Regions from separate parts of the Lysinibacillus sp. NPDC056959 genome, predicted to be linked through region 2. Evidence: riboswitches for the same ligand, from Rfam matches in the RefSeq annotation. Region 2 holds a riboswitch; the other holds the start of a gene.
What was found. Region 2 has a riboswitch for thiamine pyrophosphate ahead of thiT (energy-coupled thiamine transporter ThiT). Riboswitches for the same ligand answer to the same signal wherever they lie in the genome.
Positions count from the first base shown of each region.

Region 1: another riboswitch for thiamine pyrophosphate. It lies ahead of thiM (hydroxyethylthiazole kinase); the one in region 2 lies ahead of thiT (energy-coupled thiamine transporter ThiT).

Region 1 covers NZ_JBHURE010000025.1:23,326-31,341, reverse strand. Annotated here, with positions in the region: gene tpx (thiol peroxidase) at 81-584, opposite strand; gene ACFTQ7_RS20745 (RDD family protein) at 823-1,440, opposite strand; gene sppA (signal peptide peptidase SppA) at 1,453-2,466, opposite strand; gene mbcS (acyl-CoA synthetase MbcS) at 2,671-4,260, opposite strand; TPP riboswitch at 4,504-4,602, shown strand; gene thiM (hydroxyethylthiazole kinase) at 4,688-5,443, shown strand; gene thiD (bifunctional hydroxymethylpyrimidine kinase/phosphomethylpyrimidine kinase) at 5,443-6,267, shown strand; gene thiE (thiamine phosphate synthase) at 6,257-6,889, shown strand; gene ACFTQ7_RS20715 (alpha/beta-type small acid-soluble spore protein) at 7,038-7,253, opposite strand; gene thiI (tRNA uracil 4-sulfurtransferase ThiI) at 7,407-8,016, opposite strand, start outside.
Region 2 covers NZ_JBHURE010000013.1:71,579-79,594, forward strand. Annotated here, with positions in the region: gene ACFTQ7_RS15355 (exonuclease SbcCD subunit D) at 1-626, shown strand, start outside; gene ACFTQ7_RS15360 (AAA family ATPase) at 623-3,703, shown strand; gene ACFTQ7_RS15365 (magnetosome magnetite crystal formation protein family) at 3,910-4,242, opposite strand; TPP riboswitch at 4,369-4,476, shown strand; gene thiT (energy-coupled thiamine transporter ThiT) at 4,607-5,167, shown strand; gene ACFTQ7_RS15375 (DUF7010 family protein) at 5,515-5,955, shown strand; gene map (type I methionyl aminopeptidase) at 6,363-7,118, shown strand; gene ACFTQ7_RS15385 (hypothetical protein) at 7,144-7,857, opposite strand.

The sequences.
Region 1 (8,016 bases), on a different contig from region 2:
CCTTTCAAGCAGAAAAGAGCCGTGACAAAAACTTGTCACAGCTCCTTTGTCTAGTAATATCTTAGCCTAAAATCAATAAATTATGCTAGTGCTTTGACAGCCGCAATTGCCGCTTCATAGTTTGGATGGTCTGTTGCTTCAGGAACATATTCCACATATGTCACTTTGTCATTTGCATCCACAACAAATACTGCGCGTGTTAGAAGACGTAACTCTTGAATATAGACACCATATGCTTCACCAAATGATAGGTCACGGTGATCTGAAACTGTTTGAACTGCATCAATACCCGCTGCACCACACCAACGTTTTTGAGCGAATGGAAGGTCAACAGATACTGTATAAATTACTACATTATCACCTAAGTCAGCTGCTGCTTCATTAAAACGACGTGTTTGTGCATCGCATACACCAGTATCTAATGATGGTACAACGCTAAATAAACGAATTTTCCCCTCTGAATCTTTTAATGTAACAGGTGACAGGTCATTCGCTAATATAGTGAAATCTGGTGCTTGATCTCCAACCTTTACTTCGTTCCCTACAAGTGTTACTGGACCATTTTTAAATGTTACTTGTGCCATGTAAACGCCTCCTAATCATCATATGTACTTAATATTACTAAATGGAGGGAATTAATTGCAACTGAGACAGCTTATCAAAAATAGTTTTGAAAAATCTTTCACATCTATTCAGCCATATTTACTTAACGTTGCACCTTTTTCCAAGTTCATCACCATAATGTAGGGTTGATTTCCCAACTAACTAATGATGAATCACCCAAAATAAAGAGCTGCCTCTGCAATGAGACAGCTCTAGCCATTATTCTTCGTTTTTTTCTTCTAGCTTTTCAAGTTCTGATTTTTCCTCTAAAGATACTGGTTCAGTCTTTTCCTCTTTGATTGGCAAAGGAGGTTCCACAATATTTTTTTCTATATATATTTTTTCATGAACAACTGTTGTATCCGCGAAGTAATCGTGTAAACCTTGATTGTTCGGTAAGATGCCTACAAGAATATAAAGTGGCATAAAAACGGTGTTGATGATGCGCCCGATCCAATCACGGAATAATACATCTGACCAAGTCAGATTCTCATGCTTTAATGAAATAACACGTAATCCAAATATCATTTTCCCTAATGTTTGCCCAAAAAATCTCGTCATTAATACGAAATAACTGTAATAGAGAATAGCGGATATAATCGAAATCGGTGCATACCACACTGTTTCAGATAATGACCAATCCATTAAATAAAAAATTGGGTTAACGAGAATCCCACCTACTGCAGAAATTATTAATCCATCTATTAAAAATGCCCAAAAACGTATCCAAAAGCCTGCCGTTTTTAATGCATAAATCTTATTCGTAATTGGCTCATCCATTAGGTGAGCATTCTCCATAGAGGGTGACCCTTGCATAACAATCTCATTGTTTGTCATTGTACTCCCTCCTTAGTATTCGCCATATAAGTACATCATTTTAGGTGCTTTATAGTCCGCCATAATTTTCATCAGCATTTTTTCCTCTGCTGATGGACCAAATATGGATCCAATTTTCATCCCAACATATGATTGCCAGCCACCCACATCATATGTATACTCGAATAATTCTGCGTCCTCTAAACCAAAGTCTTTACGCAATGCAGTAATTGTTGCTTCCTCATCACCAATCTCATCAACTAACCCTGCTTCAAGGGCCTTCTTACCACTAAGAATTCGACCATCAGCCACTTTTTTCACATCTGGTTCAGACATATTACGTCCATTTGCAACAATACTAACGAATTCTTGATACGTTTCATTAATCATGTCTTGCATCATAGCACGCTCTTCCGGTGTCACTTCACGCATTGGACTAAGCATATCCTTATGTTCACCAGATTTAAACGTTTCATATTTCACACCAACTTTTTCTGCTAACGCCTGATAATTAATAGATTGCATAATGACACCAATCGAACCTGTAATTGTATCGCGTTGCGCAAAAATTTTATCTGCAGGTGCTGAAATGTAATAACCACCTGAAGCTGCCATCGAATCCATAGATACATAGATTGGAATTTGTCGCTCTTCTTTAATTTTCAACAGCTTTTTATATATTTCTGCTGATTCCTTGACACCGCCACCTGGTGTATTAACACTTAAGACGATACCTTCCACAGTCTCATCATATAAAATATTATCTAATTGATTTAAGAAAAATTGATGATCATAAGAAATTGGTTGCCATAATGTACTTGATCCAACATCTTGAATCGTACCATCAACCTTTAAATATGCAATACGTTTATCCATATTGCCGCTTTCTTTTACCTCTTCTAATACCATCAAGTCGTCTCCAGCAACCAAGCTATCAAAACTGCTAAAGAAATCTGATTTAAATATTGCAAAAATAGTGTTCATTCCTAATGAAAATACTAAAAGCACACCTGCAATTATTAAAGCAGCCCACCTTTTACCATTCATTTTTTTCTGCCTCCTCATGAATATCATAATTTGTTTCATACTTATTGCAATAATATGGCTTATCGCCTTAACACGAAGTTGATCTCCAACACTTTGCAAAAGCTTTAACTTATTCAACCTATAATACATTACCTAATATTATAAAAAAAATCAAAGTTCATAAAAAAGCAGGAACTTTGATTTTCGACATTATTTCCTAGGAAATTAATGATGAGTGATAGAATGGATTTTTTCTTGCTCTCGTAATTCGACACGACGAATTTTGCCTGATGAAGTCTTTGGCAGCTCAGTAACAAATTCAATCGCACGAGGATATTTATATGGGGCTGTTAAAGTTTTTACATGGCTTTGCAGTTTTTTTATAAGTGTTTCATTACCAACTTCTCCTTCACAGAGCACAACAAACGCCTTCACGATATTTCCACGAATCTTATCTGGACTTGCAACAACGGCAGTTTCTTTCACAGCCGGATGCTTTAACAACGCATCTTCTACCTCAAATGGGCCAATCGTATACCCAGAAGAAATAATGACATCATCCCCACGTCCTTCAAACCAAAAATAACCGTCATTATCTTTGTATGCACGATCTCCGGTAATATACCAATCGCCTCTAAATTGTAAATTTGTTCGCTCTGGATCGTTTAAATATTTTTTAAATAACGCGGGTGTTTCACAGTGTACAGCAATATCTCCAACTTCCCCAACCGCAACAGGATTTCCAATATCATTTATAATTTCAATAGTATTACCCGGAGTAGGTTTGCCCATTGATCCCATTCTAGACTCCATCCCTACCATTGTACCAACAAGTAATGTATTCTCTGTTTGTCCATAGCCATCTCGTACTTGTAAATTATAAACTTCGGAAAATACTTTTATCACTTCACTATTTAAAGGTTCACCTGCTGACACAGCCTGACGTATTGTACTTACATTAAAATCTTGTAAATTTTCAAGACTCGCCATAAATCGATATTCGGTTGGTGTGCAACATAGAATATTAATATTGAATTTTTCAATCAGTGCAAAGTAAGTTGCCGCATCAAAGTGACCTTTGTATACAAATGCTGTTGCACCACTTCCTAAAGTAGCGAGGAACGGACTCCAAATCCATTTTTGCCAGCCTGGAGCTGCTGTTGCCCAAACAATGTCACCCTCTTGAACCCCTAACCAATTTGGCGCAGTAGTTCGCAAGTGTGCGTAACCCCAGCTATGTGTATGTACCGCTGCCTTTGGATTGCCTGTTGTACCACTTGTATATGCTAAAAATGCAATGTCTGTACACTTAGTTGGAGTAGAGCTTATATAAGATGTTGGTTGGCCTTGCATTTTTTCAAGCAACGGTTGCCAAGGCTCATGTGCATGACCAATGACAAATTGCTTTATTGCTTGTAAATTTTCCACATTATCAAATTGTTCAATATAAGGCTCAAATGCAACAACTCCTTTTGCATCGGCATGATTGATTCGATATTCAATATCTTTAGTTCTCAGCATTTCTGAACTAGGAATAATCGTTAACCCTGCCTTCAAAGCTGCAATATATACGATATATGCTTCCACTGACCTCGGTACCATGACTAAAATAACATCGCCTTTTTTTAAACCTTGGGAGGTAAATACATGTGCTGCCTGATTCGCCTTTTCAAGTAAAGTTGTATATGATAAGTACTGAATTTCCTCGTCTTCGCTATAAATTAATAATGCATTTTTGGTAGGATCCTGTGCATACTTTTCAATTTCCTCTGAAATGTTATACCATTCTGGTGCGATTAAATCTTCTCGTTTCATGGCAATTGCCCCCTTTTGTTACGCCCATTATAAAACTCAATTTTTATCATTTTCAATGGAATTCACTCTAATTCATTAAAGTCGTGACAACTATCATGCCCCGCTATATGGCATCAGTCACGTATTGCTTCTATTTATTTCAACTTGGCGTAATCATCGCTTTCGCACAGAATTGCTGAATAAAAATAAAAAACTCCCTATTGAACGTGAATGAATAATATGGTACATTTTGGTCAACTAAAAGCATAATTGCAGGGGGACTCAATTAGAGTTGAGAAGGTAAAACCTGACCCTTTGAACCTGTTAGTTAATACTGACGTAGGGAGCAATTCACATCGACTTACTGATGAAAGGCTCTTTTACGTGTTTTTTGCACGCAAAGAGCCTTTTTTGCACGCTTACGTCCATCCAACGAGGAGGACTTAAATTGATATTCCAAACGATCCGTAAACAAAATCCACTTATTCATTGCATGACGAATTATGTTGTTGCTAATTTCCAAGCAAATGGCTTATTAGCAGTAGGCGCTTCACCAGTCATGGCTGATGACGGTCATGAAGTTGAAGAAATGGTCACAATCGCCTCAGGTTTATTGATCAATATCGGGACCCTTAATGAGCGAATGAAAGAATCCATGTTACTTGCAGGGAAAAAAGCAAATGTTCTTGGCATTCCGGTTGTTTTAGATCCTGTTGCAGCAGGTGCAACGACTTACCGGAAACAAACAGTACAGCAATTATTGGAGGAAATAAAATTTGCGGCAATTCGATGTAATATCGGAGAGCTTGCAGCAATTGCCAATGTAGACTGGCAACAAAAAGGCGTAGATAGTGGTAGTGGTTCAATTTCTATAGAACTAGAGGCACAGAAAATAGCTCAACTATACAATTGTATTGTTATTGTGACCGGTGAAAAGGATTTTATTACTGATGGCAAACATCAGCAATGGGTTACGGGTGGAAATTTACAAATGACAGAAGTTACTGGAACTGGTTGCTTATTGAGTGCACTATGTTGTGCCTCCTTCACCGCAGGAGCTCAACCGTTTGACCAATTACTAGAAACATTATCGCTTTATAAAAAATTAGCAGAAAAAGCCGCTTCTTCTACTCGATTCATTGGCGATTTTCAAATTGCTGTATTGAATGAACTACATCGCCTTTCAAAGGAAGGTGAAGAATAATGCATATTGTAACGACAATTGCCGGTTCAGATAGTGGCGGCGGTGCAGGTATACAAGCTGATTTAAAAACATTCCAGGAATTAAAAGTATTTGGAACGTCTGTCATTACAGCTTTAACGGCCCAGAATACTTTGGGTGTATCAGATGTTTTACCAATTGAAGTGAGCTTTGTTGAAAAACAACTGAAAGCGCTAATCGAGGATTTTTCAATTAGTGCTATTAAAACAGGAATGTTGTTTTCCTCCGAAATCATCCAATCAATTGCACATATTTTAGCCGAAGTAAATATTCCCCTTATTGTAGATCCTGTTATGATCGCAAAAGGTGGCGAGAGCTTATTACAACAAGAAGCAATTGAGGCATTACGAAAACATTTGCTACCTTTAGCAACAATTGTAACGCCAAACATTCCTGAGGCCGAAACCCTTTCCGGAAGAAAAATTAATTCTATAGCAGATATTAACGAAGTAGCCCAGATCTTATTACAGACAGGCGTTCAATGCGTCGTTATGAAGGGCGGTCATGTAGAGGATAAATGTTATGCTACTGATTATGTATTTTTTCAAGATGGTCGATCATTTTCTATGCAATCTACTCGTATTACAACAAAAAACACGCATGGTACAGGATGTACATTTTCCGCTGCATTAACTGCTTTTCTTGGTCTTGGGCTACCTATAGAAATGGCAATTGAGGAAGCTAAAAAATTTATTCAATTAGCAATAACTCATGATTTATCCATTGGGAATGGCCATGGTCCAACAAATCATTTTGCTTATCAACAGTATAAGGATTCCTGCGAGGTGATCATTCATGAAACGTGACGATTTACAGCTATATTTTATTATGGGTACAGGTAATGTTTTCAATCAGGAGCCACTAACCGTATTAGAAAAAGCTCTCCAATCTGGAATTACTATGTTTCAATACCGTGAAAAAGGGCCAAATCCCCTTACTGGACAAGCCTATGAAAATTTTGCTCGTAAATGTCAAAACCTCTGTCAACAGTATCATGTTCCGTTTATTATTAATGATGATGTAGAGCTCGCTATAAAACTTAGAGCAGATGGCGTTCATATTGGCCAAGAAGATTTTCCTGTGTCAATGGTACGTGAAAAAATTGGCAACATGATACTAGGTGTTTCTGTTCATTCTCAAGCGGAATTAAAAACTGCTTTACAATATGGTGCTGACTATGTAGGAATTGGTCCAATTTTTTCAACTACTTCTAAAAGTGATGCCAAACCGCCTATTGGAACTGAATTTTTACAACAAGTTCGCAGACAATATCCAAAGCTGCCTATCGTTGCAATTGGAGGCATAAACTGCTCGAATGCACATACGGTATTTAAAGCAGGTGCAGATGGAATAGCAGTTATTTCCTCAATTTGCGAAAGTGAGGATATTCCGAATACAGTCTCTACATTTAAAGCATTTGTAGGATAAAGTGAAACTTTAATCAGTGGGTGTCTTTCAATCCGGTTTTTTAATTACTCCCCGTTAATACGGGATAAAAAATAAACATTTTAAACAAACTAAAACCAGTGCCTTTTACGGTCACTGGTTTTAATTTTAATAATTGCTAATTAAGCAATTATTGGTTGTTCGGCATACCTTTTAATTGAGATTCTGCCATTTGTACAAGACGTTTAGTGATTTCACCGCCAACGGAACCGTTAGCACGAGCTGAAGCGTCAGCTCCTAATTGAACACCAAATTCTTGTGCAATTTCGTATTTCATTTGATCAAGTGCGCGCTCTACACCAGGTACAGCAAGTTGATTTGAACTGCGGTTGTTGTTGTTTGCCATGTGTTTCTCACCTCCTTGTGAATATAGAATGTGCGATTTTAGATTTTTAATACAAAAATATTTCAGGTAAATTGTACCTCAGAAGGAAATAGACTAAAAAAGCCGACTCAAAATGTACTTTTGAGTCGGCTCTTATGAAATCGCAAGTTTCTTCTATAGAAGATCCGCAAATTTATCGGCTTCTTGTTCTTTTTTCGGGAAAATGTAAACTTCACGGTTTTTCACTGCTCGTTCGATGAGTTCATCAAAATCCGAAAAGCTTTCGTAATGCTCAACCTTTTCAAGCTTTGGCTTTGTTTTTGGACTTGCAGGAGTAAAAATTGTACAGCAGTCTTCAAATGGCTGAATAGACGTTTCGTATGTGCCAATCTTCTCTGCAATATCGATAATTTCTAATTTATCTGATGAGATTAATGGACGTAAAATCGGTGTGTTCGTTACTGCATTAATAGCTGTAAGGCTTTCAAGAGTTTGACTCGCTACTTGCCCAAGACTTTCACCTGTAACAATAGCTAGTGCGCCTATGTCTTCACGTACTTTGTCAGCCACTTTTAGCATCATACGACGAGTAGTTGTCATCGATACATTAGATGGTACTTTTTCTTTAATAAGAACTTGAATTTCAGTAAACGGAATAACGTGTAAACGTATACTCGCTCCGAATTTCGTTAATTCATTAGCAAGTACCTTTACTTTTTCCAATGAGTTTTGGCTTGTATATGGTGGGCTAAAGAAGTGAATCGCTTCTAAGCGCACTCCTCGT
Region 2 (8,016 bases):
TTGTGACGAAGTATGGAGAAGAAGAAGCAAATACGAGTGAATCAGAGCGACCTTTATCAATAGGAGGCTCGGATTGCATAAATGCGGCATTGTTTAAGCCTTTTCATTACACTGCACTTGGACATTTGCATAAAGCGCATTTTGTGTTGAATGAAACGATTCGATATGCGGGTTCTCCATTGAAGTATTCATTATCAGAGCACCTACATGAGAAGGGCTTTTTAATAGTTGAGCTAGATGCACAGGGAGAAACAACTGTCACAAAGCGAAAGCTTATACCGAGACGAGATTTACGAGTGGTAGAGGGGATACTGGATGATTTATTGCAATTACCACCAAGTGATGATTATATATTTGTACGTTTAACAGATACTACGCCAGTAACTTCGCCGATGGAACGTATTCGTACAGTGTTTCCTCATGCGATGCATGTTGAGCGTAAAACAATACGCCAAGAAGTAGCACAAGAAATTCAAGCGGTTGAGACAGAGAAGATAGAAGACATCGATTTATTCCGATCATTTTTTACGGATATAATAGGTATACAGCCAGATCAAGATACAGAGCGTCTATTTACAGAGATGCTGCAAGAATTATTAGATGAGGAGCGAGAGACAGTAAAATGAAGCCTTTAAAGTTAACGATTACTGCATTCGGTCCATATAAAAATACAGAGGTTATTGATTTTCAACAGCTAGGTGAACATCGTCTATTTGCGATTTCTGGAAAAACAGGTGCAGGGAAAACGACGATTTTTGATGCTATATGCTATGCACTTTACGGATCGGGTAGCGGTGAAGATCGTCAAGATACGGCAATTTTGCGAAGCGGGTTTGCTGATGATGATGTGTATACTGCTGTGGAACTTGTTTTTGAAATGCATGATAGAGTGTATCAAATATTACGTCAGCCAGGTCATATTAAAGAAAAGAACAAAAGTGTTACTGGTAAGAAAATAGAACTGGCTGAAATCAAAGGAGACACACTTGATTACAGTATTGTAGAAAAGCAGCAAACACTTGAGGTAGATAAAAAGCTACAAGAAATAATAGGCCTCACAAAGGATCAGTTTAGTCAAATTGTTATGCTGCCACAAGGTGAATTTCGCAAGTTATTAACTTCAGATTCTACGAATAAAGAAGTTATTTTGCGCAAGATTTTTAAAACAGACCGTTTTGGTGCTATGACAAAAAGACTTGATGCGAAACGCAAAGACGCAGAAAGTGATTTACTGCGCGCGAAGCAATTAAAGGAGCATCTCCTTGGCCAAATTGCGGGGGCTTTGCCACAGCGTTCGTCATCTTTATTTACTTGTATTACTAATAATACCGAGAATATGCATCAGCTAAAGAAGGCTCTGGAAGAAGAGCAGACCTACTATACTGAATGTATACAATTGGAACAGCAGCGTTATAAAGAAGCTTATGCGTATCATCAAAAAGAGCAAGAGTTTTATAGTATGGCGAAAACATTGAATGAGCAATTTGATGAGCAAACGAATCGTCAGAACCGTCTGCAAGCATTGCTACAAGAGCAAGATGTATATAGCGCAAAAGAACGTGAAATTGCATTAGCAGAGAAAGCAGAACGTCTTGTTATACTCGAGCAACAATGTGTCGATTTACGTGCCGAGCAAAATCGTAAAGAACAATCCTGTCAGCAAGCAGTGACAGAGCAACAAAACGCAGAAGCTCAGTTAAAACTAGCACAGGAAAAATTTAATGTTGAAGAGGCGAAGGAACCTGAACGCCAACATGTTCTACAACAGGAGTTGCAGCTACAAGCATTATTACCAACTTTCGAGGCGTATGAGAATAATCTTCAGCAACTGCAAATAGCTGAACAATATGTTACAACAGCCAAGCGAGCTGTAGACGATAATAGTAAAATTGTAGAAACAGGACAAATGCAAGTTCAGCATTTAGCAACAACAGTTGAACAATATGAAAAACAACTTGAGCCATATGAAGGTTTTTTAGAACAGTTACCTAAGCTAAAAGAACAAGTATCATACTTAGCGCAAGTTGAAAAATACACTCGAGCAGTTGAAGTGGCAGAGCAGGATGTAGCCACGACTAATGTCCACTATCAAGAAAGTAAGAAAGCTCTTCAAAAGTTGGAGCAACAATGGATTGCGAGTCAGGCAAGTATTTTAGCACAGCAGCTTAAGGATGGAGAGGCTTGCCCAGTGTGCGGTAGTACAACACATCTCGAAACACAACGTGAGCAATTAGAGATGATCGAATTAGCACAGGTGGAAGCTTTGCGAGTAAAGACTACTAATGATGAGCGCAAGTTTTTAGAGAAAGAAGCTTTATTGAATTCTACAAAGCATCTTCTGCAAGAGGCATTAGAACATTTAGAAACGAATGAGATTGATCAATCGAACCAAGCACAAATTGTAGCTTCCTTACAAAATATAGAGCAACAAATTACAATCTTAAAAGTAGTGAGCAATCAATTGTCTGATGTACGTATGCAACAAAAGGATCATCGTGCACGAATGGAGCAGCTACAAGAAAAGCAATTAAAGCTAGAGCAATATTTAGCTGAAAAGACGAAGGAATTGACTAAACAACAAGCAGTTGTAGAAGAACAGCAAAAATATATTCCAGAAAATCTTACGACGCTACATGCATTGAAGCAGGCAATTGCTCATATAGGTTCTCAAAAGGTTGCCTTACACACTGCGTGGACTATCAGCCAACAAAGTTTGCAAACTGCCAAGGAAGCAGCAAATAATGCTAGAATGACCGTCGAAATATCGAAACAGGCTTTTGAGGAGTTAAAGCTGAAAATGGATGAAAAGCGCGAGCAATTTTCAGTAAGTATGAAGGAAGCCGGCTTTGAAAGCTATGAAGAATTTGCTACTGGAAAGCGTAGCGTGTCGCAAATAGAAGCTTTACGGAAGGCTTGCAGTGATTATGCTATGCAAATCCACACATTACAGGTACAAATTACTGAGGGAGCGAAGCACCTTAAAGGACAAGAGAAACAAGATTTAACGGCAATGGAAGAAAAATTAGAGGTGCTTCGTGTAACCTATGAGGAAGCCTTTAAAGTATTGCAGCAGATGGAAGGATTTGCGAAAGCTTGCGCAGACTTTATCGAAAAAGTAGAGGAAGCAGAGCTGGAAATACGCTTACTTGAAAAAGAGGCGGGACGAGTAAAGGAACTTTATGCAATGTTAAATGGGCAAAATGCGAAAAAGCTGTCCTTTGAGCGTTATATTCAAATCAATTATTTAGATAAAATTACAGAGGCAGCAAATGTCCGGCTTTATCATTTATCCAACGGTCAATTTGAGCTACGACGTTCAGATCGTTTAGAAAAGCATGCTAAGCAAAGTGGACTTGGGCTAGATGTGTATGATGCCTATACAGACCAATTACGTGATGTAAAAACATTATCAGGGGGAGAAAAGTTTAATGCTTCTTTAAGTCTTGCCCTTGGGATGGCAGATGTCATTCAAAGCTTTCAAGGTAATATCCGTATTGAAACAATGTTTATTGATGAGGGCTTTGGTTCTCTTGATGAAGAGGCATTAAATAAGGCGATTGATACTCTTATTGATTTACAAGATTCTGGACGCATGATTGGCGTCATTTCACACGTTGCAGAGTTAAAAGCTACAATGCCTGCAGTGTTGCATGTTGAAAAAACAATGAACGGACATAGTCAAACATATTTTGAAGTGAAATAAAAAAGAGGCGTATTTCCGATGTGTGGAAATACGCCTTTTTATTACTTTTTAGTTACGGTAGGATTTGTTCCTTTTTTTGCAGCGATTACTTTTTTAACAATTGGAATAACGATCGGTGCTAATTTTACGGCGGTTTTGACAACTTTAGATACTTTCAAAAAATAACAGCTCCTTTTAGTACTCTCTGTTCAAGGTTGAAATGAAACTTATCGGATAACGCGAACTGCTTGAATAATATTCCAAATGACAATTCCGATTGAAGCAAGAATGTAAATCACAAATGAAACTAACCAAATGATAAGAAAAGAACTACTACCTGAATCTGGTTCAAAAGTGTTGAATGATAAAGTTGAGAAAATAAAGACTGCAAAAAATATTATTCCAAATGCGACTGGGATTAAATGTGATATTAGTGCTCGAAGAGAATGACTCTTTACGTCGTTATCTTTTGAAACAAAGTAAACGACTAATGGCACAATAAAGGGTGCAAAAAAGATACTTAGATAACTAAAGGCAGATAAAATTTTTTTGTTCTCCATAGTTGTACCTCCTTTTTAAATATTTACGCATGAAAAACAGTAAAGTTTCAAAAAAATTAATGTGGAAGAGGTTGTAATCGTTACAGTGTTTGCGTACAATGAGGTTGTTAAACTAAATTAAGATGTAACGACCACAAGGGGAGCTGATGATGTCAGCTGAGACTGGGCACGTAATGCCTTAACTCTTTGAACCTGTAAGTTAACGCTTGCGTAGGGATGTGGATAGAAACCGACACTTTTACGATGTGAGGCTCTGTCCTGGCATCGTTTTTTTATCTTTATTGATGCTAGATAGGGACATATTTGCCAACTGATTTCTATTCCTGCTCTTGTATCCTACATCGGAACAAAGGAGAGAATAATTATGGACAATAAAAAACTATTAATGCTTGTGGAAATTGCGATATTCGCAGCGATTGGCCTTGTGCTCGATCAGGTTTCCTTTAAAGTATGGGCACAAGGAGGCTCTGTTAGTCTCGTAATGGTGCCAATAATGTTAATAGCATTTCGCTGGGGTCTTATTCCAGGCATGGTAACGGGTTTACTTATTGGTATTATGCAAACAATGTTTGGCGCCTATATTATACATTGGCTTCAAGGAACACTTGATTATGGTGTTGCCTTTACAGTAGTTGGCTTAGCGGCCGTTGTACGTGGACCAGTGCTTGAGGCTGCAAAAGATTTAAACAAAAAGAAAATGGCTCTTTATATTATTTTAGGAACGGTATTAGCGGGCTTTTTACGTTATGCAGCGCATACCATTGGGGGCGCTGTATTTTTCGCAGAGTATGCTGGCGATCAAAATGCATGGGTTTATTCAATCATCTATAATGGAACATATATGCTACCAGCAACGATTTTAACAGCGATTGTCGGTGTTCTGTTATTTACGGCAGCACCTCAATTAATGCAACGAAAATCATAATTATTATGCCCTTCACATGAGTGAAGGGTTTTATTTTTAGACTGTTAAAGATTGTTGCTATTAAAACATAAAGGCAGATTAAATCAAGAAACTGTGCAGTAATTAAATTTCCCTTCCTAAGCAATTTCTACACAGCTTTCAATTATTCCAAAAATTACTTTATTGAATAATCAATGGTAAAAATAGTTGGAGGATGGTATATTATATAAATCTTTTGCCGATTTTACGAAAGGGAGTGCGTTAATGGATAAAACACTTGAAAATTTACAAAAAGAAATTATATTTGAAGCAAAAAAAGATACCCCATTTTGCTTTCTGGCGCCGTTGTCTTTTTAATTTTCACCCTAATGCCCTTAGTTTTCCCAATAGAAGCTGTACGGTTGATTTGGATATTTGGCTTAGGTGTCATTTTTCCTATTGGGATGGTCATTAGTAAAATTCTGGGGGTTAATTTACTCTCTACTGACAACCCTTTAGGTACTTTAAGTGGGATAGTAGCAGCTCCTCAAGCTTTTTATATACCTGTATTTATAATTGTGTATATGAAAATACCTGAATACCTGCCCTTCACAATTGGCTTACTAGCAGGCTCTCATTTTCTGCCTTACATATGGATTTATAAAAGCAAAGCTTATTTATTTGTTACTTTAGGAATCTGTCTTTCTGCTCTAATTTTAGGTGGCTTCTTTGTTGGTCAAGCTTTCACCCTAGTACCTTTAGCGATGTCTATTGTTTATGGAATTGGTGTTCTTTTAATTCTTAGAGAACTCAAAGTCAGTCATGTTTAAGCGCCTATTGTCAGTTGAATAACAGTAAACCACTGAATCTTTTTAAAAAGCATCGATAAAGGTGCTTTTTGTTAATGCTTCAACTGTGAAATAGTTAGATTCAGCCTTTAGGAAAAAAGGGTGAGCGTAGTTAGAAGTGGCTTTAGTTAAAGATTCGGTTAGCGGAAAATAAAAAAGCAGAGTTAAGCGAAGCGTCAGCGGCAAATGTTTTATCTGTGCGAAAGCGTAGCGACAGCAACAATAAAGGGCCCAGCCGGAACGGAAATCAATCTCACGTTATGGAGATAAGCCTGTTTCCGGCACTTTATAATTTATGATGGCATATAATATTTAAAGCGTTTAGCGTTTTAAGCATAGAAAGTTATGTTATATTAAATAGTAGATATTAGATGAAAGGGACGTTAAAAATGATTGTAAAAACGCAAGAAGAGATTGAAGCCTTTAAAAAAATCGGCCGTATTTGTGCTGAAATTCGTGAAGCAATGAAGGCTGCTACAAAACCAGGTGTAACAACACTAGAACTAGATGAAATTGCAGGTCGTATGTTTGCTGAGGCTGGAGCAGTTTCTGGACCTAAAGGGGAGTATGATTTCCCAGGATACACATGTATTAGTGTTAATGAGGAAGTCGCACATGGTATTCCAAGTGAACGTGTGATTAAAGAGGGAGATATCGTCAATATAGATGTATCTGGTTCATTAAACGGCTATTTTGCTGATACAGGCATTTCATTTGTAGTTGGTGAAGGCTATGAGGATAAAGAAAAGTTGTGTCGCGTAGCCAAAAGTGCTTTTGATCGTGCGATGACAAAAGTAAAAGCTGGATCAAAATTAAACCAAATCGGAAAAGCTGTTGAGCGTGAAGCATATGCTAATGATTTAACAGTGATTATGAACCTAACGGGACATGGTTTAGGTCGTTCTTTACATGATGAGCCAAACCATATTTTGAACTATTATGATGCATGGGATTCTACAATTATGAAAGAAGGCATGGTTCTTGCAGTTGAGCCGTTTATCTCAGCGAAAGCAGAGCATATTGTGGAGTCTGGTGATGGCTGGACATTCGTTACGCCAGACAAATCATTAGTTGCTCAAATCGAGCATTCAATTATCGTTACAAAAGACAAACCAATTATTTTAACTTCACTTGATGAACAATAAAAAAAACTAAAATCCTGCTACCAATTTATTTTTGGTAGGCAGGATTTTTTTTAATAAATAATATACCGACAAGTAGCACTCCACATAAAAACAAGGCTGCCGTTGACACAAGTAGCTCATCAAAACCATTATGTAATACGACCCCTATATAGGACCAGATAAATACACTTGGATAGATAATATCAAAATAATGGAATCGAATATGTAGTGCTATTGCTACCCCAAGTGTCAGTAAAATAACTGCCCACAGTGGATCACTAAGTCCAAAACCATTCCATTGATAAGATGTTAGCGTGAAGCTTACATTTGTCATCAGGCTGAATGTAACCCATGCGAAGTAAATCGAGAAGGGTAAACGACCTGTAAGTGAGTTATTGCTGAGAGGGTACGTTTTGTACAACTTAGATAAATACAGTACTAAAATAAACGTACTGACGATTGACACGATAAATAATTCGTGGTGCCAAACAACTATTGCTAGCGCCTGCATGATACATATGCTACTAAAGAGAACAGTCTGTTTAATAGATGTCTTTTTTAGATTCATGACTAACCAATAACCAAGTAACATGTAAACCACAATCCAAATCACATAACTAACGTTAAAAGGTGCAAATATTACTGGAAAACGATTTGAGATCTCTAAGGAAGATTGACCGTTTATTTTCATGAAATAGGATGAAAAGGTTAGGATAAGTGAGACAACGTAAGTGATTGTCATCAAAAAAAATCGAGGCATGTTTTCCTCTCCCTTCGTGTTAAATTGTATAGGGAAAAGACAAATAAGTATAGGACTGTAACATTATATTTTCATTATAACGGAAATTTCCAACAATGTATCGTGTTGTTTCGCTAAAATTATCTACAATTTACCATTTGGATGGGCATCTATATATTT